Regions from separate parts of the Priestia sp. FSL W8-0001 genome, predicted to be linked through region 3. Evidence: riboswitches for the same ligand, from Rfam matches in the RefSeq annotation. Region 3 holds a riboswitch; each other region holds the start of a gene.

Region 1 (3,491 bases), 1.2 Mb from region 3:
CAATTTTATAGGTAATTACACCTTCGCGAACATCTTCTTTATTCGGGAGGCCTAAATGTTCTTTTGGGGTTACATAACAAAGCATTGCTGTACCAAACCACCCAATCATTGCAGCTCCAATACCAGACGTAATGTGGTCATAGCCCGGTGCTATATCAGTTGTTAGTGGTCCCAGGGTATAGAATGGTGCTTCGTGGCAAACTTCCATTTGTCGGTCAACGTTCTCTTTAATCAGATGCATTGGCACATGTCCAGGACCCTCAATCATTACTTGAACATCATGCTTCCATGCAATTGTTGTTAATTCGCCAAGCGTATCAAGCTCTGCAAATTGAGCTTCGTCGTTCGCATCAGCAATTGAACCAGGGCGCAGGCCATCTCCCAGTGAGATTGAGATATCATATTGCTTACAAATTTCGCAAATCTCTTCAAAGTGTGTATACAAAAAGTTTTCTTGGTGATGTGCTAAGCACCATTGAGCCAAAATGGAACCACCCCGTGAGACAATACCGGTTGTTCGCGTAGCAGTTAGTGGAATATAGCGCAACAGTACGCCTGCATGAATTGTAAAGTAATCAACCCCTTGTTCTGCTTGTTCAATGAGTGTATCACGATAAACCTCCCAAGATAGGTCTTCTGCTATACCATTAACTTTCTCTAAAGCTTGATAGATTGGGACAGTGCCAACAGGAACGGGTGAATTTCGAATAATCCATTCGCGCGTCTTATGAATGTCTTTACCAGTTGAAAGATCCATAATTGTATCTGCTCCCCACCTTGTAGCCCACGTCATCTTTTCAACTTCATCTTCAATTGATGAATGAACAGCAGAGTTTCCGATATTTGCATTAATTTTCACGTGAAACTTTGTTCCAATAATCATTGGTTCAACTTCTGGGTGGTTAATATTGCAGGGAATGATTGCACGCCCTGCTGCAACTTCTTCACGAATCGTTTCTGCACTCATTTGCTCACGAATTGCGATAAATTCCATTTCAGGCGTGATAATTCCTTTTTTTGCATAATGCATTTGGGTGACGTTTCTGTCATCCTTTGCTTTTTGTGGTGAATAATTAATAAGGGGAAAGCTTTTCGTTTCGTTCCGTTGATCGCCTTCTTTATAGCCGTTATCTCTTGCTTGAACGGTACGGCCAGCATAGGAAAAAGTATCGTTTCGTTCTGCAATCCATGGTTTGCGTAAAGGTGGCAGTCCTTTTTCTAAATCTACACTATAGGCTGGATCGGTGTATACGCCGCTTGTATCGTAAACGCGAACGGGGGTGTTTTGCTCTTCACCGCGGTCGTTTACAGTGGGGGAAAGGTGGATTTCGCGCATCGGTACTTGAATATCACTTCGAGTCCCTTGCACGTATACTTTTTTACTGTTTGGAAACGGCTGTTGCATTGAAATGATTACTTGTTCTTTAGACATACTTATTCCTCCATTATGCTAGTAGATTTTGAGAAAATAAGCTATACCGAACAAAAAAATCGGGCTCTATGTAAGAGCCCGATGGAATAGACAAAAAAGAAAACAGCATAAAACACCGTTCTTTCAAGACTACTTCCCTACGTTGGTATAACCCAAATCAGGTTCAGAGGGTTAAAGAGCACAATAACTCTTCTCTCAGTCTGTGTAATCAGACACCCCTAGTAGAAAATCATTTAATTGACGACTTCATTCTACCATCATTAGGGAAAAATGCAAGCGGTTATTTATCTTTTTGCTGCTTCAAATGCAATAACAATAGCGGTAATAATATGCATAACCATTCCCACAACTGGGATTACGCCGACAAATGATGTCACCATCCCCAAAATATTTCCGTAAGCTGAACGACCTTCTTTATGAGATAAAAATAGAGCAATTGCATGCAGGAAAAAAGCAAATACTAAAGGTCCCCATGAAAAGCTTATGATGAATGCACCACCAATTAGAGGAATACCTAAAAATGCTTCATACCCAGCCGTTAGCCATTTCATAACACGTACATTTCCGCTCATGTATAAGAGCCTCCTATTAAGTAATATAGTAGTATATACGAACGAATTAGCTAGAAGTTTCATTTTATAGACTGACTATTAATGGGAAAAAATATAATTGATAAAATATTTTAATTTTTGTATACAAATCTTAAAAGTTTTGTTAGAATATTTTTATTCAATTAAAACACCTTATAAATTCGTTGAAGAGAACGAGTAGGTTATGAAAACTGTTCCCCAGAGAGCTAACGTTTGCTGAAAGTTAGCGTACAGTTCCTAGCTGAAAATCATCTCTGAGAAAATATGCTGAAGCCTTATAGTAAGTATATTCGGACGTCCACCGTTAGAAGGAACACGTATGAACACGTACGTTGGCGAGTGCTGCTGTTTTTAGCAGAACGAGGGTGGTAACGCGAGAATTATATCTCGTCCCTTTTTAGGGACGGTATTTTTTTGTGTATAAAAAGGAGTGATTCGAGTGGAAAGTGATATTGACATTAGACAGAAAAATCAGAAATACAAACAATCTAGGAGGAACTCACATGAATGCTTTATCAAGAAAAGATACACTGTTTATTAGTTTAATGCTATTCTCATTATTTTTTGGAGCAGGAAACTTAATTTTCCCTCCATTTTTAGGACAGTCTGCTGGAAGTGAATTGTGGCCAGCTGTTACAGGCTTCATTTTATCGGCTGTGGGGCTACCAATCCTGGGTGTCATTGCTGTAGCAAAATCAAATGGTCTTCATTCATTAGCAAACCGAGTCCACCCAGTTTTCGCCGTTGTATTTACGGTCATGATTTACTTAGCAATTGGACCTTTTTTAGGAATCCCACGAGCAGGAAGCTTAGCATTTGAAATGGGCGTACAGCCTTTTTTACCTGAAGGAGTAAATGTAAAAGCCGCGCTGTTTGGATATACGTTTTGTTATTTTGCACTTGCTTACTGGTTAGCTTTAAAGCCTTCAAAGCTTGTTGACCGCTTTGGAAAAGTATTAACGCCAGTTTTATTAGTTCTTATTTCACTTATTTTTATTCGTGCCCTTTCTTATCCTTTTGAGCCGGCTGGTCAACCTGCAGGTAATTATGTCACAAAAGCATTCGCTACTGGATTTACCGATGGTTATGCGACCATGGATACAATCGCTGCGCTAAACTTTGGAATTGTCATTGCAATGGCTTTGAAGCAAAAAGGAATGACTAGTGCGAAAAGTATTATGTCATCATCCATTCGTGCAGGAGTAATTGCAGGAACGTTGCTAGCTATTATTTATCTTATGCTGGCATATTTAGGATCTGTTAGTCATGCCAATGCAGCAAATGGAGCAATAACGTTAACGAACATTGTATTTACGCTTTTTGGACCGTTCGGAGCTGTTCTATTAGGAGTTGTATTTACGCTAGCGTGTTTAACAACTTCTGTTGGATTATTAACCTCATGCAGTCAGTATTTTGAGCAATTAGTACCGAAAGTATCATATAAGGTTTGGGTTAGTACAATTGCCGTA
Region 2 (3,491 bases), 1.1 Mb from region 3:
GAAGTCCTGCCCATGCTTTTTCAAACGATGCATTTGCAAGTGATGGAACGAGAGAAATCGCTTTGCTAATTAGAAATTCAATAGCTTCTGCAGATACGTGCTTCGTGTAATCATGGGCGCGCTTTGTAGCTCCAATCACTACTCTTCCTCCTGCTTTTGGAACAATATAAAATCCTTCATCTAAAAAAATAGTCTTTTGAATGCTTGGCTGATTCGTCGTGAGAGATATACACTCACCTTTAATAGGAAACAGATGCTTTGGATGAATAGCGGCCACCAGCTCTTTTGTCCAAGCACCTGCACTTACCATCACTTGGTCGCTGTAAAAGTTGCCCGCTGATGTCCGAACGCCAACTACCTTTTTGTTATCGTATATAAAGTGATGGACATGACAGTTCTCATAAATTGCCGCTTGATGGTATAAAGCTCCGTGTGCCAAAGCATGAGTTAGCTTAGCTGGCATCAGCTGTCCATCTTTTGGGATGCTAATCGCCCCGTATGTATCAGGGGTTAAGAGCGGTTCAGCTTCACTTGCTGCGTCAGGAGATAACCACCTAACGTCTGAATCCCACCGTCTGTGGCGCTCCGCTTTGTCTTGTAGCACGTTTGCTTCAGCTTCAGTTGTTGCTACTTTTAACAAGCCTTTTTGAATGAGCTCAACATCAATATTTGTTTTTTCTTTTAATTCAGCTACCAGATTCGGAAAAAGTGCTCTACTTCGAATGGCTAGTTCCAAAAGAGGCCCTTCTTCATCAATTTCAGCTTGTGCTCCTAATATTCCAGCAGCTGCTCCCGATGCTTCACAACCAATCTGATTTTTTTCCAAAATGGCTACCTTATACCCCATTTTAGAAAGCTGATACGCAGTTGAAGCTCCAATAACTCCACCACCAATAACGAGCGCATCATAATGTGCCTCCATATGTATCACTCCACTTTCGTAGTTGTTCACCGTATTCCTTTGCCGCTTGTAACGGGTTTTCATCTTTAAATACACCAGCCATGACAGCGACGCCATGTGCCCCTGTACTCAATACCTCTCTTACATTGCAAGGCATAACTCCCCCGATTGCAATTACCGGTATCTGCACTGAATCAACGACTTGTTTCAGCTGTTCAAGTCCCCGAGGTGTTTGACCCAGTTTTGATTGCGATGGATAGATATGACCATAAATGACATAGTCGACGCCTGATTGTTCAGCTTCCTTTGCTTCTTTAACGCTGTGTACAGATTTACCAACAATCAATTGCTGAAAATGTGCTTTTACTCCTTGAGCACTTAGACTGTGATAAGCCAAATGCACACCTTTGACTTGAGCAGCAAAAGCTACATCTACTCGATCGTTAACAATTAGCTTTGAAGCCGGAACTTCTTTTTTCAGGTCTCCAATAAGCACTTCTAACTCTCGTGCCGTTCGCTCTTTTTCTCGAATATGGATAGCTCCTACATATGGTTCAATGTCTCTGATAATTTTCAAAAGCTGTTCAAGAGGCTGTTTCCCTGTTGACACAGCGTGTAACTTGGGTACCATAGCATCCTCACCTTTATTTCGACATAAACGTAAAAAAACCACTCTACAACGTAGAGTGGTTTGGCATGCATTAATTATGTAAACATGGCTCATCCACTTCCCTACGCTGGTACAAACCAGATCAGGTTCAAAGGGTCCGAATTTTTCGTCTCAGCCATAAAGGCTCCCCTAGTGATTTTTTCTAATATTTTCACTTTTCATTTAGAAGTATAACATATTTGTGAGTGATTACAACCTACTGGACCGTTTTTCTCATGTATTGAGCTAATAATCTTCGAGCTCTTTTTCTTTTTCCCTATGCTCTTCCCACAGAAATGAGCTCAGTAAGATGGCAAATGTTAAAATATAAAATCCGTAGAATAACAAAGCAGCTATACTGTTGACCATTAAAAAGATAAAACTAATGACTTGTCCCGCAATTGTTACAATCAATAAAATATATTTCCATACTTCACGTTTTCTCATTAAACTTATCTCCACTTTTCAAATCCTAATTTCAATGCTCTTCTCTCTATTATAACAAGTTTCGAGTATGAGTAAGGAATATCTGATCAAAATAAAACAATTGTCCCAAAAACGATAAGAGAAGAGCGTCACGTTTGTTAAAGTATCATCGGCTATCTACTTATTCCCTTTCCTTTTTACCCTTAAACTAATCATCTTAAATGTGCTAAGCCCCCTCTTCCTTTTTTAGTCTTCACCCTTTTTCTGATGGTCTACAAAGTACATAAACCCATTGAGAAAAGCCATACTATCTATTAGAAGTTTTTTTATTGACTTTTAACTTCTTCTTGTTTAATATCAATTACGCTATCAAGAAATATAATTCCTATCAAATTACTGGGGGTTTAACAAAAAATGAAAAAATCAGTTGCATTTTTATTCCTTTTATTAGCGTTCACAGTTGTCCTAGCAGCTTGTGGCTCAAATGACAAAGAAACAAATAACGCAAGTAAAAGTGATCAAGATTTATACGAAAAAGTAAAAGAGGATGGCGTTCTGACAATTGGAACAGAAGGTACGTATCCTCCATTTACGTTCCATGACGACGCTAATAAGCTAACAGGCTTTGACGTTGAAATTGCACAAGAAGTTGCAAAACGTCTTGGCGTGAAAGCTGAATTTAAAGAAACACAGTGGGATGGAATGTTTGCTGGTCTAGACGCAAAGCGCTTTGACATGATTGCTAACCAAGTTGGAATTCGCCCAGACCGTGAAGAAAAATACGACTTCTCTGACCCATACATTGAGTCTGCAGCGGTGCTGGTTGTTCGTGAAGACAATAATGATGTTAAATCATTTGAAGACATGAAAGGTAAAAAATCAGCACAATCACTCACAAGTAACTATGCTGATTTAGCAAAAAAATATGAAGCTGAGCTAGTGGGTGTTGAAGGATTCACGCAATCAGCAGAACTAATCGTTTCAAAACGTGTAGACGGTACAATTAATGATAAATTATCATTCTTAGACTATAAAAAGCAGCGTCCAAATGCACCTGTAAAAATTGTGGATGAAGCAGAAGATGCATCAGCAAGTGGATTAATGTTTCGCAAAGATAGCGGTAAGTTAGTGGAAGAAGTAAATAAAGCTTTAGCAGATATGCAAGAAGACGGCACATACGCTAAAATTTCTGAGAAATGGTTTGGTGAAGATGTTTCTCCTAAATAGTATCTTTACTGACCCTGAGCGTGCAGAGCGCTTACTCTCTATCGCTCAATCCTCCCTCTATCCAATGATAGAGGGAGCTATTCAATATACCATTCCACTAACGCTTATTTCATTTGTATTAGGCCTTATTTTAGCTATTCTTACAGCGCTTGGTCGCTTATCTTCTATAAAAATATTTACTATAATTGCGCGCGTATACGTGTCACTTATTCGTGGGACACCTTTACTTGTGCAATTATTTATTATTTTCTATGGATTGCCAACGCTAGACATTACAATTGATCCATT
Region 3 (3,491 bases):
GTAGCAACTATGCTGCCGAGGTTTTTCCCACGTAAGCTTATTACAAAAGTTGTAAGAAGTATGCAAGAAGTTAAGTAAGAGAGGATAGGTAGCATGAGTACACGCGCAGTGGAATTATTTCGATCAAGTATTCCTGTTTTTCAAGCACTAAGCGATTCAGCGAGACAGGACATTATTTTATTATTAGCAGAAAAGGAACCACTAACGGTCAATGAAATCGCAAAAGAATCAACCCTCTCTCGACCAGCAGTTTCTCATCATTTAAAAATATTACGTGACCAAAAGCTTGTAAGTATTGAGCAAAAAGGAACGCAGCGTTATTATTCACTCGCATTAGAAGATGCGGTAGGGCTATTAAAGGAATTAATTTCAACAATTGAAAAAGAATGTTTATGATCAAAGAGGTGAAGAAATGAAGCATAGTGAGTATTACGTTACAGATGAGAACATTATCAGCAATATTGTCGAAAAGCAAAAGCGGTAACGCAGTTTTATGGCGAAGATGTACTCACAAGCGGGCGTTATGGCAGAATTGTCAGTGAGAGACACTTCGATCGTTTAATTGAGTTTTTACAAGATGGAAAAGTTGTAATTGGCGGTAATTATAATGAAGAAACGCTCCAGATTGCTCCAACCGTCTTAGACGAAGTAAAATGGGATTCAAGCGTTATGCAAGACGAAATTTTCGGTCCAATTTTACCTCTTATTGAATATGAAAGTGTAGATGAGGTCGTAAGTGCAGTTCATCAAAAAGCAACGCCGCTAGCTCTATATTTGTTTTCAGAAAGTGAAGAGGTTCAGCAGCAAATTATTAACACGGTTTCATTTGGGGGAGGGTGCATTAACGATACGATTATGCACCTGGCAACGCCGCACCTGCCATTTGGAGGAGTTGGAGAGAGTGGAATCGGTCAATATCACGGTGAGGCAAGCTTTAAAACGTTTTCACACTTTAAAAGCGTGCTGAAGCAAACAACAAAGTTTGATTTTGCCTTTAAGTATCCGTCTGATAACCAAAGTCTAAAAACGATTAAAAAGTTTTTGAAATAACGTCAAACGAAGAGGCTGGGACATAAGTAATTCAGCCAATGATAAACCTGAACGATTGAGAGTTTCTCGCTTTTAATCGTTCAGGTTTTTTGGTTCATTGTGAAAACAATGTTGGAAACAGGGTGGAATGGAGCGTAGGACACTCGACTCCTGCGGGAAAGAGAGGGAAGACTGAGATCCCGCAGCGCAGCGAGGAAGCTCAGGTTCCTCCCCGCGGAAAGCGAGTGGCCGTAGCGCAATGGAACGAACGTGTTCAGACAAACCAAAAAGATTGGAACAGCTATTGTTCGTCTCTTAGAAGCAATCATTTTGTTATGTCCCAAACTCGTTTGTTATGAGTGCACGATGGTTTGAGATAGAGGCCATTGCTCTTGTTTGTAGGCCATGTCCCAAAATAGATACTCAAGTTCGCAACTTTTGATAAAATGCTCTTTCATACGTCTACGTTCCTCAGCTGAAGCTTTTTCTGCTAACTCATCTAATTTGTCACAAAACCATTTTGTCGTTTCTTTCATTTCTCCATTGGTATAAAAGGAAATCCATTCGTAAAAAGGGTGATCCGGTGTTAAGTTCACTTCGCCTGCAATGCGCTTGCCAATTTCAACGTATGTCCATGGACATGGCAGTAGCACAGCAATAATTTCACCTAGTGTCCCTGTATGTGCGACCGTCATCATATGGCTAATATAATGATTTGCTGTTGGTGCTAAGGGCTGATGCTTCATATCTTCATAACGAATGCCAGCTACTTTACAAAAATTATTATGAGGATGGACTTCACTATGTAAAACAATTGAAATACCGTTATTAAACACTTCCATTTCATCACGGGTACTACATTTTGTTAACGCCGCACCGTATATGCGAACAAAAGCAGTTAAATATTCATAATCCTGTGACACATAATGAATTAAAGCTTCTTTTGGAACTTTTCCTTCCTTAATACCTGCAACAAATGGATGTTGAAAGATGGCATCGTAAATGTAAGCTGCTTCTTTGCGTAATTGAGCTGAAAATGACAATTGATATTCCTCCCTAATTGAATCCACAAGGAACGCGCTTATAAATGTAGGCAATAACAAAAAAAACACCCCATTATATGGAGTGGTAAAGACAGTTGTTGGTGTATTACACGACAACGCCGTACCACTTTCCTACGCTGGTATAAGCCAGATCAGGTTCAAAGGGATCAAGATTCCTTGTCTCAGCCAAACGGCACCCCTAGTGGATTCTTTCATTTTATTCTTATTCAATTTAACATAAAAAAAAGAATTATACAAAAGTTTAGAAAGAATGGTTCAAAAGTAACGGAAGTAGTAGTTTGAATAGTGATATTTTTTAAAAAAATAAACGAGATAAATTACATATGAAACTAGTAACTAAACGATTGAAGTAGTTAATGAAAAAATGAGAAAATTGTCACGAATCTTGTCGGAATGTGCAAAGGCTGTGCTATCATGCTATAATAATTGTAAGCTCGTTACGTTTAAACAAGCTCAATTAAAGAATTAAGCTACAAATTGAAGAGGTATTTAGCTGAAGCTAAATGGCCTTTTCAGTTTGCCTAGTTTAATATAAATTAGTCCTGTCGATTTAGTAGGAATTATATTTTTTAAGGAGGTTGTTTAATGAATCTATCAGCATGGGATTTATTTGTGGATCTTGGTTTCATCTCACTGTTATTAGTGGCTGGTACCATTATTCGAGCAAAGGTCAGGTGGGTACAAAACTTATTTTTACCTGCGAGTATTATTGCCGGAATATTGGGTTTAGCATTAGGGCCAAACGGTATTGGCCTCATTCCATTCACTGATCAAATTGGAACTTATCCAGGTATTCTAATCGCGGTTATTTTTGGTGCAATTCCAATTGCAACTCAAAGTGTAAAGTTTAAAGAAATAGCGGGTCGCGTAGGTAGTATGTGGTCGTATTCTCAAATGATTATGCTAGCAATGTGGGGCGTCGGTTTACTATTTTCATTGCTGCTATTAAATAACGTTTGGGGAGATTTAAACTTAGGATTTGGCTTGTTATTAGCAGCAGGATTTATCGGTGGACATGGAACAGCGGCTGCTGTCGGAGATGCGTTTGCAAAGCAAGGATGGGAAGAAGGATTATCGCTAGCGATGACATCAGCAACAATTGGTGTTATTTGCTCAATCGTAGTAGGGTTGGCGTTCATTAAATATTATTCGAAAAAAGGTGAAACAAATTATCTTGCAAGATTTGAAGACTTACCACGAGAATTAAGAACAGGATTAATCCCCCCTGAAAAGCGCACTTCTACAAAAATGGATACGGTATCATCGATTGCTGTTGATCCACTTGTCTTACATGTGGCTTTAGTGACAATTATCGCATTAGGTGGCTACTATTTAAGTGAGCTAGGTCAAACGTTGTTGCCTTCAGTAACAATACCGGCTTTTTCACTAGCTTTTCTT
Region 4 (3,491 bases), 780 kb from region 3:
ATCTTCTTGGGGCATGTATCCCACATGACCCAATCTACTATGATGCTGCTGACCATTAATTAAAATCCTTCCCGTCTGCTCTATCTCTAACCCGGTAATGAGTCGAAAAAGCGTGCTCTTTCCTGAACCGCTTGCACCAACAATGCTGACAAACTCTCCTTCTTTAATATCAAAATTAAGAGATTCTAAGATTGCTCCTTTGCTTTCTTCATATGAGAAAGTCACCTTTTCAAACTCCAAAGCTTTTTTATACATGAACAGGCCACATCGCTTTTTCATAAGCCATATCCCAGAATAAGTATTCAAAGCGCGTCGTATTAATAAAGATTTCTTCTAGCTTGTTAAGCTCTGCTTCTGATTTTCCTTCTGCTAGCTGATCCATTAGATCGATGCACCAAGTCGCAAGCTCACCAAATTCAGCTGAGCTGTACATGTGAATCCACTCACTATAAAGCTCATGAGCTGCTCCAGGCTGAGTGGAAAGCTCTTTGCCAATTTCCCAATAGCTCCACATGCACGGGAGCAGTGCGGCAACAAGCTCAGCTAGCGTTCCGTTTTGAGAAACGTGAAGCATATAGTGCGTGTAAGCAAGCGTTGTTGGCGCGGGCTCTGCTGTTTCTAGTTCTTCAGGAGTAATTAAAAAACGTTTTGCATACTGTCTATGTAGCTCCATCTCTTCGTTGATTGTTGAATGTAATAACGCTGCAAATTTCCCCATCGTTTGAACATCTGTTGCTTTTACTGCTCCAAGTGCAAATAGCTTCGCATAATCAATTAAATACACGTAATCTTGTACCATATAAAAGCGAAACTTCTCTTGCTCTAACGTCCCTTCTCCCATCCCCTTTACAAAGGGATGCTCATGCGTTTGCTTCCAAATAGGCTTTACTTTTTCATATAAACGTTCACTGAATCTCATTAGGCACTCTCCTTTTTTGTATGTAGCCACTCATAAATAAACTGAACCATCACTTTCGTGTAATCGAGTAATTGATCAACGGACAGCTTTTCATTAACAGCGTGTGCTTCCGTTAATTCGCCTGGGCCATAAATAACTGTAGCTATACGTGCATCAGCTAGCCAGCCACCGTCCGTAACCGTTGGAGAAACGTTGACTTTCGCTTCTTTCATTGTCACTTCTCTATGAGCACTGACTAACGAGTGAACTGCTGGGTGATTTCTATCTACTTCAAATGCAGGGAAAATTTCACCTCTATCTTCAATCATTGATGTTCCTCCCCACTTAAACGTTGGGAGATTTTCTCTTAGCCACCGATCTGCTTTTGCAACCTGTAACAGATGGTCTTCTACTTCTTTCGCTACTTCTTCATACGATTCATTTGGATAATAATGAACGGTCACCCACAGCCTGCACTCATCTGCGATAAACGCTGCGTGGCGACCACCTTCAATAACCGCTGGATTTATTGTATTTGTTCCAGGCGGAAAGCCAGGATAGCTTTTGACAACAGCCCAGTGGCGCTCTAACTCTTGTAGTGCACCAATTAATTTCATCATTTTTTCAATTGCACTGGCTCCCAACAAACCGCCGCCGGCATGAATCATTTGTCTTCTTGTGGCATCATGATATGTTTGCTTACTTTTCACAGTTATCCACCCGGTAATGACTCCACCTTGACCTTGGATTTGCAAATCACTTGTATCAACCACAACCGCAAAGTCTGCGCTATATCCTCGCTTGCAGCATTCAAGGGTACCTGCCTCTCCAACCTCTTCACCGATAACTGACTGAAACACTAAATCACCAGGAAACTCCACTCCAGCTTCACGTAGAAGCTTAATAGCAAACAGCGCACCAGCGAGTCCGCCTTTCATATCGGCAGCGCCTCTCCCCGTAATAAATTCTTCACCGCACCTCGCTTGAAACGGATCAGCATTCCATCCTTCGTCTTCGTTAACAGCTGCAACATCAATATGTCCATTAATAATCAAGCTCTGGTACCCACTTCGATTTGTTCCCTTTAATGTTCCAACAACGTTAGGATCATTTGGATACACGTCCCACATATCTGTTTCAAAACCATAGCTTTCCAACAGCCGCGCAATATAGCTCTGCGCTTCTTTTGTATTACGTGCAGGTGGTGCTGGTGTTTTGTAAGATATGAGCTTGGTCAAAAGTTCAATAAGCTCATCTCGTTTGTCATCTACTTGCTTTACTACATCCGTAATATTCATACCAATTCCCTCCTTCTAAACCACATAAAAAAAGCGCTTCTTTTCATAGAAAAGAAGCGCTTGAATATACACATGTATCCCTCTTACATCACGTAAAAGTCATAGATGTAGCACACAATACCTCTTTCCTACGCTAGTATTACCTAGTTCAGGTTATAAGGGTTAAGACAAGCGTCTCTCTCAGCTTTGAAAAGCACCCCTAGTGGTTTGATAATGACTATTTTTTTGTAAAACTATCTGATTATTACCTCTATTAGTTGTACCACACTACCTTATATAGTTCAATACAATTTGCAGAATTCTAATTTGACCTTCAAAGCCACAATAGCGTTATGTTTAATTCTATCGGATGCCTACCAAGTATAGAAGACTAGGGACGAGCTATTCAGCTTAAAATCCCTCCTTTTCTATACTTACTTCTTTTGACAAGTTGGACAGTAATACAACCGCCTCGTATTCCGTTCCCAAAAATACACTTAGAACCATAGAAAGTGGAGCTAATGCTAGCTTCACTTTTTTAATGACTTACCTGTTCAATTACTTCTTGCAACGACTTCTCTTTCATAGAGGCAATGCGTAAGTGATACGTTTCAAACGTCAAATGTGCAGAGAGACGATTCGGCACAATTACACATTGTAAACCCGCAGCAATCGCAGCTTTTGCACCGTTGGCTGAGTCTTCAAAAGCAATGGCTTCAGAAGGTTTTACGCCTAGCTTTTCAACTGTTTGCTTATAAAGAGCTGGATCTGGCTTAACTTTTTCCACGTCGCCACGCGTTTGCATCACTTCGAAATGACCAAGGAGATCTAATTCCTTTAAAAACGACGTAACCCATGCACGGTCTGAACTGCTAGCTAAACCAATTTTCAGTCCTAATTCTTTCGCTTCTTTTAAATACTCAAGAACGCCTTCACGAGCTGCAAGCTGCTTCATTTTTTCTCGGTGACGCTTTAATGACTCTTTTGCAATTTCTTCCTTCGTTAATTCACGACCAAACTGCTCATATAAAAAGTCGTAAAGCGCTTTGGTATCCGTTCCTATATAAGACGCAAACTCTTCAATTTTCAAATGTACGCCACGAGGTTCTAGCATATCGCAGTATACTTCATACCAAACTGATTCTGTATCTACAATTAATCCATCAAAGTCAAACACAATTGCTTTAATCATCTTTCATACCGCCTTTATATCTCAATTCTAGTTAATATCCTATCACGTTCTTATGAGTAGGGCTACAAATGTATATTTCAGCTAGCACATCGACATATGGATATCATTTGCATTTTTTTCATTT

Evidence for each region. A riboswitch is a leader RNA that binds a small molecule or an ion and turns the genes downstream of it on or off. The one in region 3 is predicted to bind thiamine pyrophosphate.
Region 1: another riboswitch for thiamine pyrophosphate. It lies ahead of thiC (phosphomethylpyrimidine synthase ThiC); the one in region 3 lies ahead of tenA (thiaminase II).
Region 2: another riboswitch for thiamine pyrophosphate. It lies ahead of tenI (thiazole tautomerase TenI); the one in region 3 lies ahead of tenA (thiaminase II).
Region 4: another riboswitch for thiamine pyrophosphate. It lies ahead of MKZ18_RS04860 (acetylornithine deacetylase); the one in region 3 lies ahead of tenA (thiaminase II).

Annotation. Positions count from the first base shown of each region.
Region 1 covers NZ_JBBPAL010000001.1:541,054-544,544, forward strand. Annotated here, with positions in the region: gene thiC (phosphomethylpyrimidine synthase ThiC) at 1-1,432, opposite strand, end outside; TPP riboswitch at 1,550-1,662, opposite strand; gene MKZ18_RS02940 (hypothetical protein) at 1,717-2,004, opposite strand; T-box leader at 2,178-2,420, shown strand; gene brnQ (branched-chain amino acid transport system II carrier protein) at 2,526-3,491, shown strand, end outside.
Region 2 covers NZ_JBBPAL010000001.1:581,160-584,650, reverse strand. Annotated here, with positions in the region: gene thiO (glycine oxidase ThiO) at 1-922, opposite strand, end outside; gene tenI (thiazole tautomerase TenI) at 906-1,532, opposite strand; TPP riboswitch at 1,614-1,712, opposite strand; gene MKZ18_RS03110 (hypothetical protein) at 1,797-1,997, opposite strand; gene MKZ18_RS03105 (amino acid ABC transporter substrate-binding protein) at 2,391-3,203, shown strand; gene MKZ18_RS03100 (amino acid ABC transporter permease) at 3,187-3,491, shown strand, end outside.
Region 3 covers NZ_JBBPAL010000001.1:1,706,646-1,710,136, forward strand. Annotated here, with positions in the region: gene MKZ18_RS09000 (SDR family NAD(P)-dependent oxidoreductase) at 1-78, shown strand, start outside; gene MKZ18_RS09005 (ArsR/SmtB family transcription factor) at 94-396, shown strand; partial or broken gene MKZ18_RS09010 (aldehyde dehydrogenase family protein) at 508-1,050, shown strand; gene tenA (thiaminase II) at 1,383-2,072, opposite strand; TPP riboswitch at 2,185-2,283, opposite strand; gene MKZ18_RS09020 (sodium/glutamate symporter) at 2,679-3,491, shown strand, end outside.
Region 4 covers NZ_JBBPAL010000001.1:924,538-928,028, reverse strand. Annotated here, with positions in the region: gene MKZ18_RS04870 (ABC transporter ATP-binding protein) at 1-255, opposite strand, end outside; gene tenA (thiaminase II) at 248-919, opposite strand; gene MKZ18_RS04860 (acetylornithine deacetylase) at 919-2,196, opposite strand; TPP riboswitch at 2,305-2,407, opposite strand; gene MKZ18_RS04855 (HAD family hydrolase) at 2,714-3,367, opposite strand.